2 regions of the Lactobacillus sp. 23-2 genome follow, and region 1 is predicted to be linked to the other one. Evidence: riboswitches for the same ligand, from Rfam matches in the RefSeq annotation. Region 1 holds a riboswitch; the other holds the start of a gene.

Region 1 (5,492 bases):
AGACGAAGGCCGCGGTGATGGAAGTGCCCGTGTAGACGAAGGCCAGGGTTGAGAATTCAACCCCATAGATGACGGCGATCGCCATCAGCATGAGGAAGCTGGCGGTTGGCCGCCGGGTCGCGTTGAAGCTGATGGCCACGCTCAAGACGATTGGCAGGAACAGCAGAATCCAGACCAAAGCCCGGCTGCTGGCCAGCATTGGCAGGATGGTGCCCGCGCCGACCGTCAAAGTCAGGTAGGCTGTCAAGGCGGAAACCAAGACGGCCAAGCCCATGATGGAATACATCTTGCTTAAAAAGCTGTTCAAGGCTGAGGCGTCGACGACGTGCCGGCGGTCAGCATTTGGTGAAAAGTTGTCCATTTTCTGTTCTTATCTCTTTCTTAATCTTTCAATCCGTTCGCCCCTGTTGGCGAAACTGGCAAAATCCTTTTGTCTGATTGAATACCAATTTACCATACCGGCGCTAAAAAGCAAGAAAGGCGATTCAAGCTTAAGATTGCCTTAATCAAGTTGAATAGGTTGAAGAAAAGGCTTTAAAAGTTCAAAATAGAAATTTAAGGGAGGTTTTTCAATGGAAAAATACAAGGATCGTCCGATTGGCGTTTTTGACTCGGGTCAGGGCGGCTTGACGGTGTTGAGCCGGCTGGTCGACCTGCTGCCACATGAGAACTTTGTTTTTTACGGCGACTCGGGCAACGCCCCCTACGGGGTCCGGACTAAAGAGGAGGTCTACCAGCTCTCCAAAAGGGTGGTAGAGCACTTGATCAACGATCACCAGGTCAAGGCTATCATGATTGCCTGCAACACGGCAACGAGCGCCGCGGCTGCCCGTCTGCGTGCTGAATACGAGTTGCCGATCATCGGGATCGAGCCTGCGGCCAAGCCAGCCGTCTTGGAAAACCCGGACCAGGAGGTCGTGGTCATGGCCACGCCTTTGACCTTGCGGGAAAGCAAGTTCAACAACCTGCTGCAAAAATACGACAAGGACCACCAGGTGGTCAAGGTGCCGGCGCCCAAGCTGGTTGAGCTGATTGAACAGGGGCAGACCAAGTCGCCTGAGCTTTACTCCTACCTGCACCAAGTCCTTGATCCTTATGCCGGCAAGGCTTCCGCGGTAGTCTTGGGCTGCACCCACTTTCCCTTTGCCAAGCAGGCCATTCTTGACGTCTTAGGCCATCGGACCCGAGTTTATGACGGAGCCATCGGGGCTGCCAATGAGGTCAAGCACCAGCTGGCCAAGCGGGACCAACTGACTGAGCGGACTGAGGCCGGGCGGATCATTTTTGAAAACAGCGCCCCAGGCGCCAGTGCCTTAAGTGAAGAGCTGTACCAGCTGTTCAGAAGCGAAAATTGATCAAAAACGCGCCGGCTGCTTTTTCTTTCAGCGGACCAGTCTTGTATAATATAAGAGGATAAAAATAGCCAAGCTATAAAAATGTTTAACTTTGTTTGCGACTAACAGGAGGAACTTTTAAATGAAGAAACCTGCAGAATGCACGACCATCTTAGTCGGCAAGAAGGCCACGATTGACGGATCAACCATGATTGCCCGCAGTGAGGACGGCGGCAGCCAGATCATTCCGGAAGCCTTTATTGCCGTTAATCCAGAAGAGCAGCCAAAGCACTACAAGAGCGTTTTGACCGGTCAGGAAATCGACGACGAGGACCTGCTCCCGAATCCTTTGCGCTACACCAGCGCGCCTGATGCTTCCGGCAAGCATGGGGTCTGGGCCGCGGCTGGGATCAACGATGCCACGGTAGCCATGACCGCGACTGAAACCATTACGACCAACAGCCGGATCCAAGGGATTGACCCCTTGGTTGAAAAGGGAGGCTTGGGCGAAGAGGACTTCGTGACTTTGACCCTGCCATACATCCACTCTGCCCGCGAAGGGGTTGAGCGCTTGGGCTACTTGGTTGAAAAGTACGGGACTTATGAAATGAACGGCTCAGCCTTTGCTGACCATGATGAAGTCTGGTACATCGAAACCATCGGCGGCCACCACTGGGCTGCCCGCCGCATCCCTGATGATGCCTACGTTGCCGCCCCAAACCGCCTGAACATCGACTTTTTTGACTTTGACGACAAAGACAACTTCATGTGCTCAAGCGACCTGCTGGACCTGATCAACGAATACCACTTGAACCCAGACTACACGGGCTACAACCTGCGCCACATTTTTGGCTCTTCAACCATCAAGGACGCCCACTACAACAACCCGCGCGCTTGGTACATCCACCGCTACTTTGACCCAGAATGGGAAGGCAAGCCTGGCGACCAGGACCAGCCATTCATCACTTATGCCAAGAAGAAGATTTCCCCAGAAGACATCAAGTTCTTGGAAAGCTCCCACTACCAAGACACTGAATACGACGTCTACAGCACGACCAATACTGAAGCTGAAAAGAAGCTTTTCCGGCCAATCGGCATCAACCGGAACTTCGAAACCCACATTCTGCAGATCAGAAACGATGTTGAAGAAGGCATTGCCGGCGTGCAATGGCTGGCCTTTGGTCCTAACACCTTCAACGTCTTCGTGCCATTCTACACCAACGTCACGACGACTCCGGCCAGCTTCCAGACCGGTCCTGACTTTGACTTGAGCAAGATCTTCTGGATCAACAAGCTGAACGCCCAGCTTGGCGACACCAACTACAAGGTTTACAGTGCCTTGGAGCAGGCCTTTGAGGAAAAGACCATGGCCAAGCTGCGCAAGATCGAAAATGAGACCGACCGGGCCGTTAAGGGCTTGGAAGGCCGTGAGCTGCAAGCCAAACTGGAAGAAGCCAACCAGAAGATGGCCGACCTGGCTTATGAAAACACGGTTGCTTTAACTGGTGAAATGGTTGCTTCCGGCCACACTTTGATGAAGCTGAAATACGACCTGCTTGACTAAATTAAAAAAATCAGTTGCCAGTCAATGTCATTAAGTTAAGACATTGGCTTTGAACAACGCCTTAAGACACTCATCTGACTTAGCAATGTCAGATGAGTGTCTTTTTTATGGAAATTGAATTTCGCACAACCGCTAAATAAGATTGGATTGCCAGTTCTTTTGCCGATTTCCTATTCAACAGCCTGGTCAATGGTAGAATAGAAGAGCAAATGCTTAAAAAACAAGGAGTTATCAATGGAAAAAGCACAAGAAATTCAAATGCTGAAGGATTTTTCCGATGCCAATGCCACTTCCGGCTTTGAAACGGAATTCGTCAAGCTCTTCACGGACACGGTCAAGGACTACGCTGACCTGGAAGTCGACGGGATGCTCAACGTCTACGCTGCCAAGAAGCAGAACAAGGGCCAGCGGCCAGTCATCCAGCTGGATGCCCACTCCGACGCCGTAGGCCTGTTGACCCAGGCAGTCCGCCCCAACGGCTTGCTCAAGTTCGTCACCCTGGGTGGCTGGAACAACGTTGTCTTGCCATCAATGAGGGTCAAGGTCAGAAACAAGGACGGGGAATACATCCCGGGCGTTGTGGCCTTGAAGCCGCCGCACTTCATGACGGCCGCTGAGCGCAAGGCAGTGCCGCAAGTGGCTGACCTCTCCATCGACGTTGGCTCCTCCAGCCGGGAAGAGACCATCAAGGACTACAAGATCGACACGGGCTGCCCGATCTTCGTCGACGTCAAGTGCGAGTACAATGACAAGACCGGCCTCTTCTTCGGCAAGGACTTTGACGACCGCTTCGGCGCCGCGGCCATGGCTGACGTCTTGGAAAACCTGAAGGATGAAGAAACCAACTTTGACGTCGTGGCTGCCCTGTCCAGCCAAGAGGAAGTTGGCCTGCGCGGGGCTTACGTGACGGCCCGCAAAGTCAAGCCTGACGTCTGCCTGGTTCTGGAAAGCTGCCCGGCTGACGACACCTTTGAGCCTGAATGGCTGTCGCAGACTGGCCTGAAGCGCGGGCCAATGCTGCGGGACATGGACGTGACCTTCCTGCCAAACCCGAAGTTCCAGCAGTATGCCTGCGATCTGGCGGACAAGAACGGGATTCCTTACACCCGTTCAGTCAGAACTGGCGGCGGCCAGGACGGCGCGGCCATCTACTATGAAAACGGGGCACCGACCATCGTCATCGGCATTCCGGTCCGTTATGAGCACTCGCCTTACTGCTTCAGCAGCTACAAGGACTTCAAGGCCTCAGTTGACCTGGCTTTGGCCATCATCCGCGACCTTGACCAGGAAAAGCTGGACTCCTTCAAGTCTTTTGACTAGACTGATTTGTGAAAAAAACACTAGCTTTTTAACTAATAATTGTTATAATTAGTTTGGTAAAAGTAATTATATAAGTGAGATTCTGCTGATTGCAGCAGATCAATAACGCGAACGAAAGCCACTAGGGGTGCTTACCGCTGAGAGACCATTGGTCGACCCTTTGAACCTGAACAAGACAATTCTTGCGCAAGGGAAGTGTCATTATTTAAGTGCGAGCATGAACTCCTACTGGCTTTGTTTTAGCTGGATAGGAGTTTTTATTATGTTTAGAAAAGAAAAAAGCTGGAACGTCAAGGCCGTCATCCTGGTAGCTTTAATCGGGGTTATCATGGGCGTGATCTACCAATACGTCTTCAATCCGCTCTATAACGCTACCAAGGTGGCCTTGTCCTTTGTCGGCCAAGGTCCACTGGCCGATGAGCTCTACTCAGGCCTGTGGTACATGGCCGCGCCTTTGGCCATGTACTTCGTGCCGACCTTTGGCTCCGGCGTGATCGGTGAGACCCTGGCCGCGATGGTTGAAATGGCCTTTGGCGGGCAATGGGGGGCGTTGACCATTCTGGAAGGGGCCGTGCAGGGGGCCTTCAACGAAATCGGCTTCTTCCCCAAGAAGGAAAACTATGACCGCTTCAGCTGGACCAGCTTGATTATCGGGGCCATCTGCTGCCACGTTGCCGCCTTCGTCATGTGCTACTTTATCTATGGCTGGAATGCCTACAAGCCAAGCCTGCTGATCGAAATGTTCATTGCCGGCATGGCCTCGGCCGTCTTCTTTGACGCCGTTTTGGTCAAGTGGATCACCAAGCTTTTTGATAAAATCATGAAGTAAGCAGCGCTTGCTTTAAAAAAGCAAGCCAGCAGGCAGAAACGCGCAAGATCAGCAAGCGGAACGGGAGTTTTATCTTAAAATTGATAAAATGATGCAAATTTGCTGACAAGTCTGTCTTTTGGGTGTACAATCAGAAACATATTTCAAAAAAGCTTGATATTTGCTAATATCAAGATCATTGAAAGGAGCAAAAGACATGACACGCATTAAATTATGTGAACCAAAGAACGCGAACAAGGAATACTGGGAAGTAGTCGGCGTGGTAATTGCGCTGATGCTCCTCATTGCTCTGCTTGGCCTGCACGCCGGCAGCTTCATGATGTAAGCTTAAATGAATTTAACCAGCAGCCATCGAAATCAGACTAAAAAAGGCGCGAGTCAATTTGACTCGTGCCTTTTGCGTTTTGACGTAAATTATTTGGCTGGGTTAGGCTTGGCCGGCATC
Region 2 (5,492 bases), on a different contig from region 1:
ATAAAAATCCATCCCGCGAGGGATGGATTTTTTGTGTGGGAATATAGAAATTTAAGTAAAGATTAAACCGCTGAGCTTAAGCGAACAGCTCTTCGATTTCAACGACTACGGCAGCCGCGGTTTCCGGCTTGCCGGTTTCCTTGGCCAGCTTCTTGGCGAAGTCGTCGCCTTCGTGGATCGTCGCGGTCCCTACGGCCCGGACGTTGGTGTGGCTTGGCACGTCAGCAACGACTACGGCCACGCGGCTGCCAGCCTTGATGTTTTCAAAGGCGTGGGCGAAGGTTACTTCTGACCAGGCCAGGTGCTTGTCGTCGATTACGCGCAATGAGCCCTTAGGGCCGACTTGCGGGTTGCCGTCCTTGTCAACAGTGGCGATGAAGGCCAAAGCTTCGTTGAAGAACTTTTCTTGTTCAGCAGTCAAAACAGCAGTGTCTAACTTCTTCATAATGACGTCTCCTTCTTAAATTCAGTTTATTTTTTCTTGATTGATCTCTTATCTGCTTACTATTTTATAGCAATTCGCCAGGAAAAAATTGATGTAGGTCAATTTTGACCATGATTTTAAGATTTTTTTGGAAAAAGTTAAGGTAGCAGGAAGGCACAGACGTTGAGCAGGGCCAAGCCGCCGAAAAAGAGCGCCCAGTCCTTGCCGGTCAGGGGGATCTTCACGATCGCGGACCGCTTGGCGCCTTCGCGGAAGCCATGGGCCTCCATCCCCTGGGCCAGGTTGTCGGCAGAGTTCAGGGCAACCAGGATGGCCTTGAAGTAGAGGACCGGCGACCAGAAGGACAGATTGACCCCGCGCATGAGGCCGGCCACGCGGATCTGCTTGACGGCCTGGGCCATGCGGGGAATGATGTTCAAGGCCGCGAGGGTCCCGTAGGCAAAGTGGCTTGGCAGGTGCAGGTTCTGCTCAAGCGAGCGGGCCATTTCCTCAGCCGTCGTGGAGACCGTTAGGCAGGCCGTGGTCAAGGTGTAGACGTAGACCCGGGTGGTGATGTCCAAGGCGTACCAGAGCTGCTTGCGGTCGGAAAAAAGGTAGGCCGAGGAGAAGACCGTGAAGGCGGCCAGGGTCGCGAAGAAGAGCATGGTCAAGATGGCCTTGGGCCGCATTTTTTTGACCAAAAGCCAGCAAAGGCACAGGGCCATGACGAGCAGGTTGGTATAGAGGCTGACCTTGAATGAAAGCTCCAAAGAGACGATCAGGGCCAGCAGGACTTTAAGACTTGGATTCATAATGCCTCCTTAATCCGTGACGTACTGGAGCCGCTGCTGGTCCAGGCGCAGGTGGTAGTCGCACCAGTCGCTCAAGCCGTGGAACTGGTGGCTGATGACGATAATAGTTTGTCCCATGGCGGCCTGGCTGTCCTTCATGAGCTTGACGACCTGCTTGATGGACTGACGGTCCAGGCCGCTGAGCGGCTCGTCGATGAGCAGAACTTCATGGCCGGAGATCAGCATCAGCAGAATCTGCAGCTTCTTCTTCTGGCCGCCGGAAAGAGAGTAGACGACCTGGTCCAAGTGGCTGGCCAGGTCCAGGTCCGCTAAGGCCTGCTTGATCCGCTCATCGCTGAAGTAGTCGTTCTTGCGCAGCTTCTTGCTGATGGCCAGCTCGTCTTTGACCGTGATCTGGATGAACTGGTCAGTGGCTTTCTGGAAGACTTGGGCTACATGCAAAAAGTAGGTCCGGGCCGGCTGCTTGGCCACTTCCCGCCCTTCCCAGCAGATGGAGCCGGAGTAGGGCAAAAGCTGGGTTAAGGCCCGGAAGAGGGAGGTCTTGCCAACCCCATTGGCCCCCGTCAAAAGGGTGACTTTGCCCTTGTAGAGCTTAAGCTCGTCTTGCTTTAGCAGCAGGTGGCTGGTCTTCAGCAGCACGCCGCTTAAGACGAAAGCCGCTGGGGCATTGGCTTGCGGCAAGGCAAAAGTCAAAGGAACCCTGGCGTCTTCAGCCAAGACCGCGTCCCTTTCTTTGGCTGAAAGCCTGGTGACCGTCTGCCCCGCGAAGCGGTAGAGCTGGTCGACCTTGCCCAGGTAGTCCGTAAAGACGTGGTCGGTCAGGATGATGGTCTTGCCTTGCTCTTTCAGCTGGACCAGCTTTTCCACCAAGAAGGTCCGGGCCTTGGGGTCCACGCTGGCAAAAGGCTCATCTAGCAGAAGCAGGTCGACGTTCATGGCCACTAAGACGGCTAAAGCAACCCGCTGCTGCTCGCCGCCAGACATGGTCGCGATCTTTTGGTCCAAGAGCGGACCGATCTGGGCAAATTCCGTGGCCCGCTGGAGCCGCGTCTCATATTGCTCTTGCTTCATGCCCAGGTTTTCCAGGCTGAAGATGATCTCTTCTCTAGGAGTGGCCATCGTAAACTGCTCGCCGGCATCCTGGAACATCATGGCTTGGCTGAGCCCGCCCAGGTCAACCTGCCCTTGGGTGAGCTTGCCCCCGTACTTGGGGTAGAGTCCGGCCATGATCTTCAATAAGGTCGATTTCCCGCAGCCCGTGGGTCCGATCAAGAGGGAGAAGGCGCCAGGGGCGAAAGTCAGGGACAGGTCGGCCAGGAGCGGCTTGTGCTCGTCATATTCAAAGCTTAAGTGCTGGATGGAAATTTCGGCATTCAAAAAGGTCACCTCAATGAATGGGGTGACCAAAGAAGGCATCTGCTCCCTGCGCTGGCATTGTCCAACAGGTTCAATGGGTCTGATCTCAGCCGTTAGGCACCCCGTGATTAAATCGCTTACTTTACGGCCTAATTATATAAAAAGCCTTAATTTGTGTCCATTTTGCGCTTTTCTGCACAAGTATTATATTTAATTATTTTCTAATTCGTTGTATGCTAATAATGATTAGCTTTTGAAGCTGTAATTTTTGTACTTTTGCTTGCTGTCTGGGAGGAAAAATGCCTAATCAAAAACGAAGGGTCCAGATCGTCACGTCAGCCCTGATGCTGTCCAACGTGATGTCGGGGCTGGACAACACGATCATCAACACGGCGCTGCCGCGCATCATTGCTGACCTGCACGGGATCGAATATACGGGCTGGCTGGTCGCCATCTTCTTGCTGGGCACCGCGGTGTCCACGCCCTTGTGGTCCAAATTGGGCGAGCGGCGCGGCAACAAGCTGGCCTACCAGCTGTCCGCGGCCATGTTTCTCTTGGGGGCGCTGCTGCAGGGGCTGGCCAATTCGATGCCGTTTCTGCTCTTTTTCCGCCTGATCGCGGGGATCGGCAACGGCGGGATGGTCTCCTTGCCGTATATCATCTATTCTGACCTGTATCCGAATCCTTACAAGCGCTTGAAGGTTTTGGGCATGGTGTCGGCCTTTTTCACGACCGCGACCATTCTGGGGCCCTTGTTCGGGGGCTGGATCGTCGACGTTTTGTCCTGGCGCTGGGTCTTCTACATCAATATTCCGGTGGCCTTGATCTCCATCGTTTTGGTCCAGCTCTTCTTTAAGGAAGAACATAAGGAAAAAAGCGTCCGCAAGATCGACCTGGGCGGGGCTGTCTTCTTGTCCTTAGGGGTGGTGGCCCTGCTGCTGGGAACCCAGCTTTTGGGCGCGGTCAACCTGGCCACGGCGTTGCTGGTCTTCGCGGCGGCCTTTATCTTCGTGGGCATGCTGCTGCTGGTGGAACACCGGGCGGACGACCCAATCATTCCGGGCCGCTTGTTCAAGAACCGGCCTTTGGTGATTGACTTTGCCCTCTTTGTCTTGATCTGGGCCGCGATGTCGTCTTTCAGCGTCTATGCGCCAATGTGGGCGGAAGGGCTGATGGCCTCAACCGCCCTAGTCGGGGGGATGACCCAGATTCCCGGAGCCTTTACCGACATGCTGGGCTCCTTGTCCGTTGAGCGCCTGCGCCACCGCTGGAGCGAGTACCAGGTGATCCTCTACACCACTTGGGTGATCTTCTTTGGCTACCTGCTGATGGCCGTGGCACCGCGCTCTTTCCCTTACTGGGCCATCCTGGTGGCGGGGATGCTGCAGGGGGTTGGCAACGGGATCATGTTCAACCAGCTCCAGGTCAAGGTCCAAGAGGATGCTGACCCCAAGGACGTGCCCGTGGCGACTTCTTTCTCCTACCTGATCAGAATGCTGGCCATGGCCATCTCGTCCTCAATTTTTGGCGTGATCCTGAACCAGCACCTGGCCAAGGGCGTGGCCCAAAGCCACGGCCGGATCACGATCAAGATGCTGAACCACCTGTCCGACTTTGAAACCAGAGCCCGCCTGCCGCGCCAGCTGCTGCCGGAGATGGAGCAGATCCTCTATGGGGCGATTCACGCGATTTTCTGGGCCGGCTTCATCCTTGTTGCCGCGGCATTATTGATCGCGATTTGGGCCAGAAGGCAGGAAAAACGGGGCCAAAAGCGCTAAAGCCCGTTGACAGGTTCCAATTGTTGTAAAATATAAATAGTTTAAACGATAGGGGGGATCTGGCTTGGCAACCGTAGCTTTAGATGAATACTTGCAGACGCTGCTGCGCAAGCAGGGGCGCGATCATAATGAATTGACCCTGCCCGCGGGGAGCAGCGATCTTGACCTCTGCACCATTTATTTGGAAAATACCAACCTGGGGATTCACAGGTACTTGACTGATGTGGTGACTTTGCTCTTTTTGGCGGCAGGGCATGAGACCTTGCGCCTTGAAAAAAAGGAGCTGGACTTTGGCGCGGGCAACTTTGTCCTCTTGGACAAGGGGGCAGCTTATGAGCTCTTGGACCCCAGCCGCGGGGCCCTGCTCTTGAAGTTCAAGTTCCGGCCAAGCCTGGGCCTGCAACCCCTTTTTGAGCAGGAATTCGCCAAGACGGATAAAGACGCCCAAGTCTGCACGGCCTGGCTCAAACGGCTCAAGCAGGATGGCTTCTTGTGGGTCAGGAACATTCCGCTGATGCCAGCCTCCAGATGCCTGCTAAACGCGGTGGATGAGTATCTGGACGGGGATGTCTTCGCGGCGACCTTGATCAAGGCCAACCTGGCCAAGGCCGCGGCTTTGAGCCTGCGCTCAGAGCGCTTTGGCAGCCAGGTTAGGGCTGCCAAAAAGGAGCCCGGCCACTTGGGCGCCCGGGAGATCAACCGCTATATTGACGCCAACTACATGGACACCAGCCTGAAGACGGCGGCCCAGGCTTTTGGCTTAAATGCCAACTACTTCTCCAACCTGGTCAAGAAGCGTACCGGCAAGAGCTTTATCGACCTGGTCAATGAGCGGAAGATGGATGAGGCCTGCGTCCTTTTGGCCAGGACGGACCTGTCGATCATGCAGATCATCCACCAGCTGGGCTACAACGGCAAGTCCTTCTTCTACAAGAAGTTCAAGGAAGTCTATGGGGTGTCCCCCAATGAAAAGCGCGATGAGCTGTTCCGGCAGCAAAAGATCAATTTGAAATAAGCCTGCTGGACGCGAAAAAGAGTCTGGGAAAAAACGGTTCAGTTGAGTATTTTTCGGGAACCAGTTTTCGAAAAAGCAACTCAGTTGGGTACCTTTGAGCTTCAGCA

Evidence for each region. A riboswitch is a leader RNA that binds a small molecule or an ion and turns the genes downstream of it on or off. The one in region 1 is predicted to bind thiamine pyrophosphate.
Region 2: linked by a shared signal. The riboswitch ahead of OCH80_RS01470 (ATP-binding cassette domain-containing protein) and the one ahead of OCH80_RS02595 (ECF transporter S component) in region 1 are both predicted to bind thiamine pyrophosphate.

What each region holds. Positions count from the first base shown of each region.
Region 1 is NZ_JAOQBX010000004.1:52,030-57,521, reverse strand. Features, by position in the region: gene OCH80_RS02615 (Bax inhibitor-1/YccA family protein) at 1-361, opposite strand, end outside; gene murI (glutamate racemase) at 573-1,355, shown strand; gene OCH80_RS02605 (C69 family dipeptidase) at 1,477-2,898, shown strand; gene OCH80_RS02600 (M42 family metallopeptidase) at 3,133-4,218, shown strand; TPP riboswitch at 4,332-4,429, shown strand; gene OCH80_RS02595 (ECF transporter S component) at 4,481-5,047, shown strand; gene OCH80_RS02590 (hypothetical protein) at 5,244-5,372, shown strand; gene udk (uridine kinase) at 5,462-5,492, opposite strand, start outside.
Region 2 is NZ_JAOQBX010000002.1:113,545-119,036, reverse strand. Features, by position in the region: gene OCH80_RS01480 (pyridoxamine 5'-phosphate oxidase family protein) at 77-445, opposite strand; gene OCH80_RS01475 (CbiQ family ECF transporter T component) at 583-1,236, opposite strand; gene OCH80_RS01470 (ATP-binding cassette domain-containing protein) at 1,246-2,652, opposite strand; TPP riboswitch at 2,640-2,727, opposite strand; gene OCH80_RS01465 (MFS transporter) at 2,892-4,370, shown strand; gene OCH80_RS01460 (helix-turn-helix domain-containing protein) at 4,435-5,385, shown strand.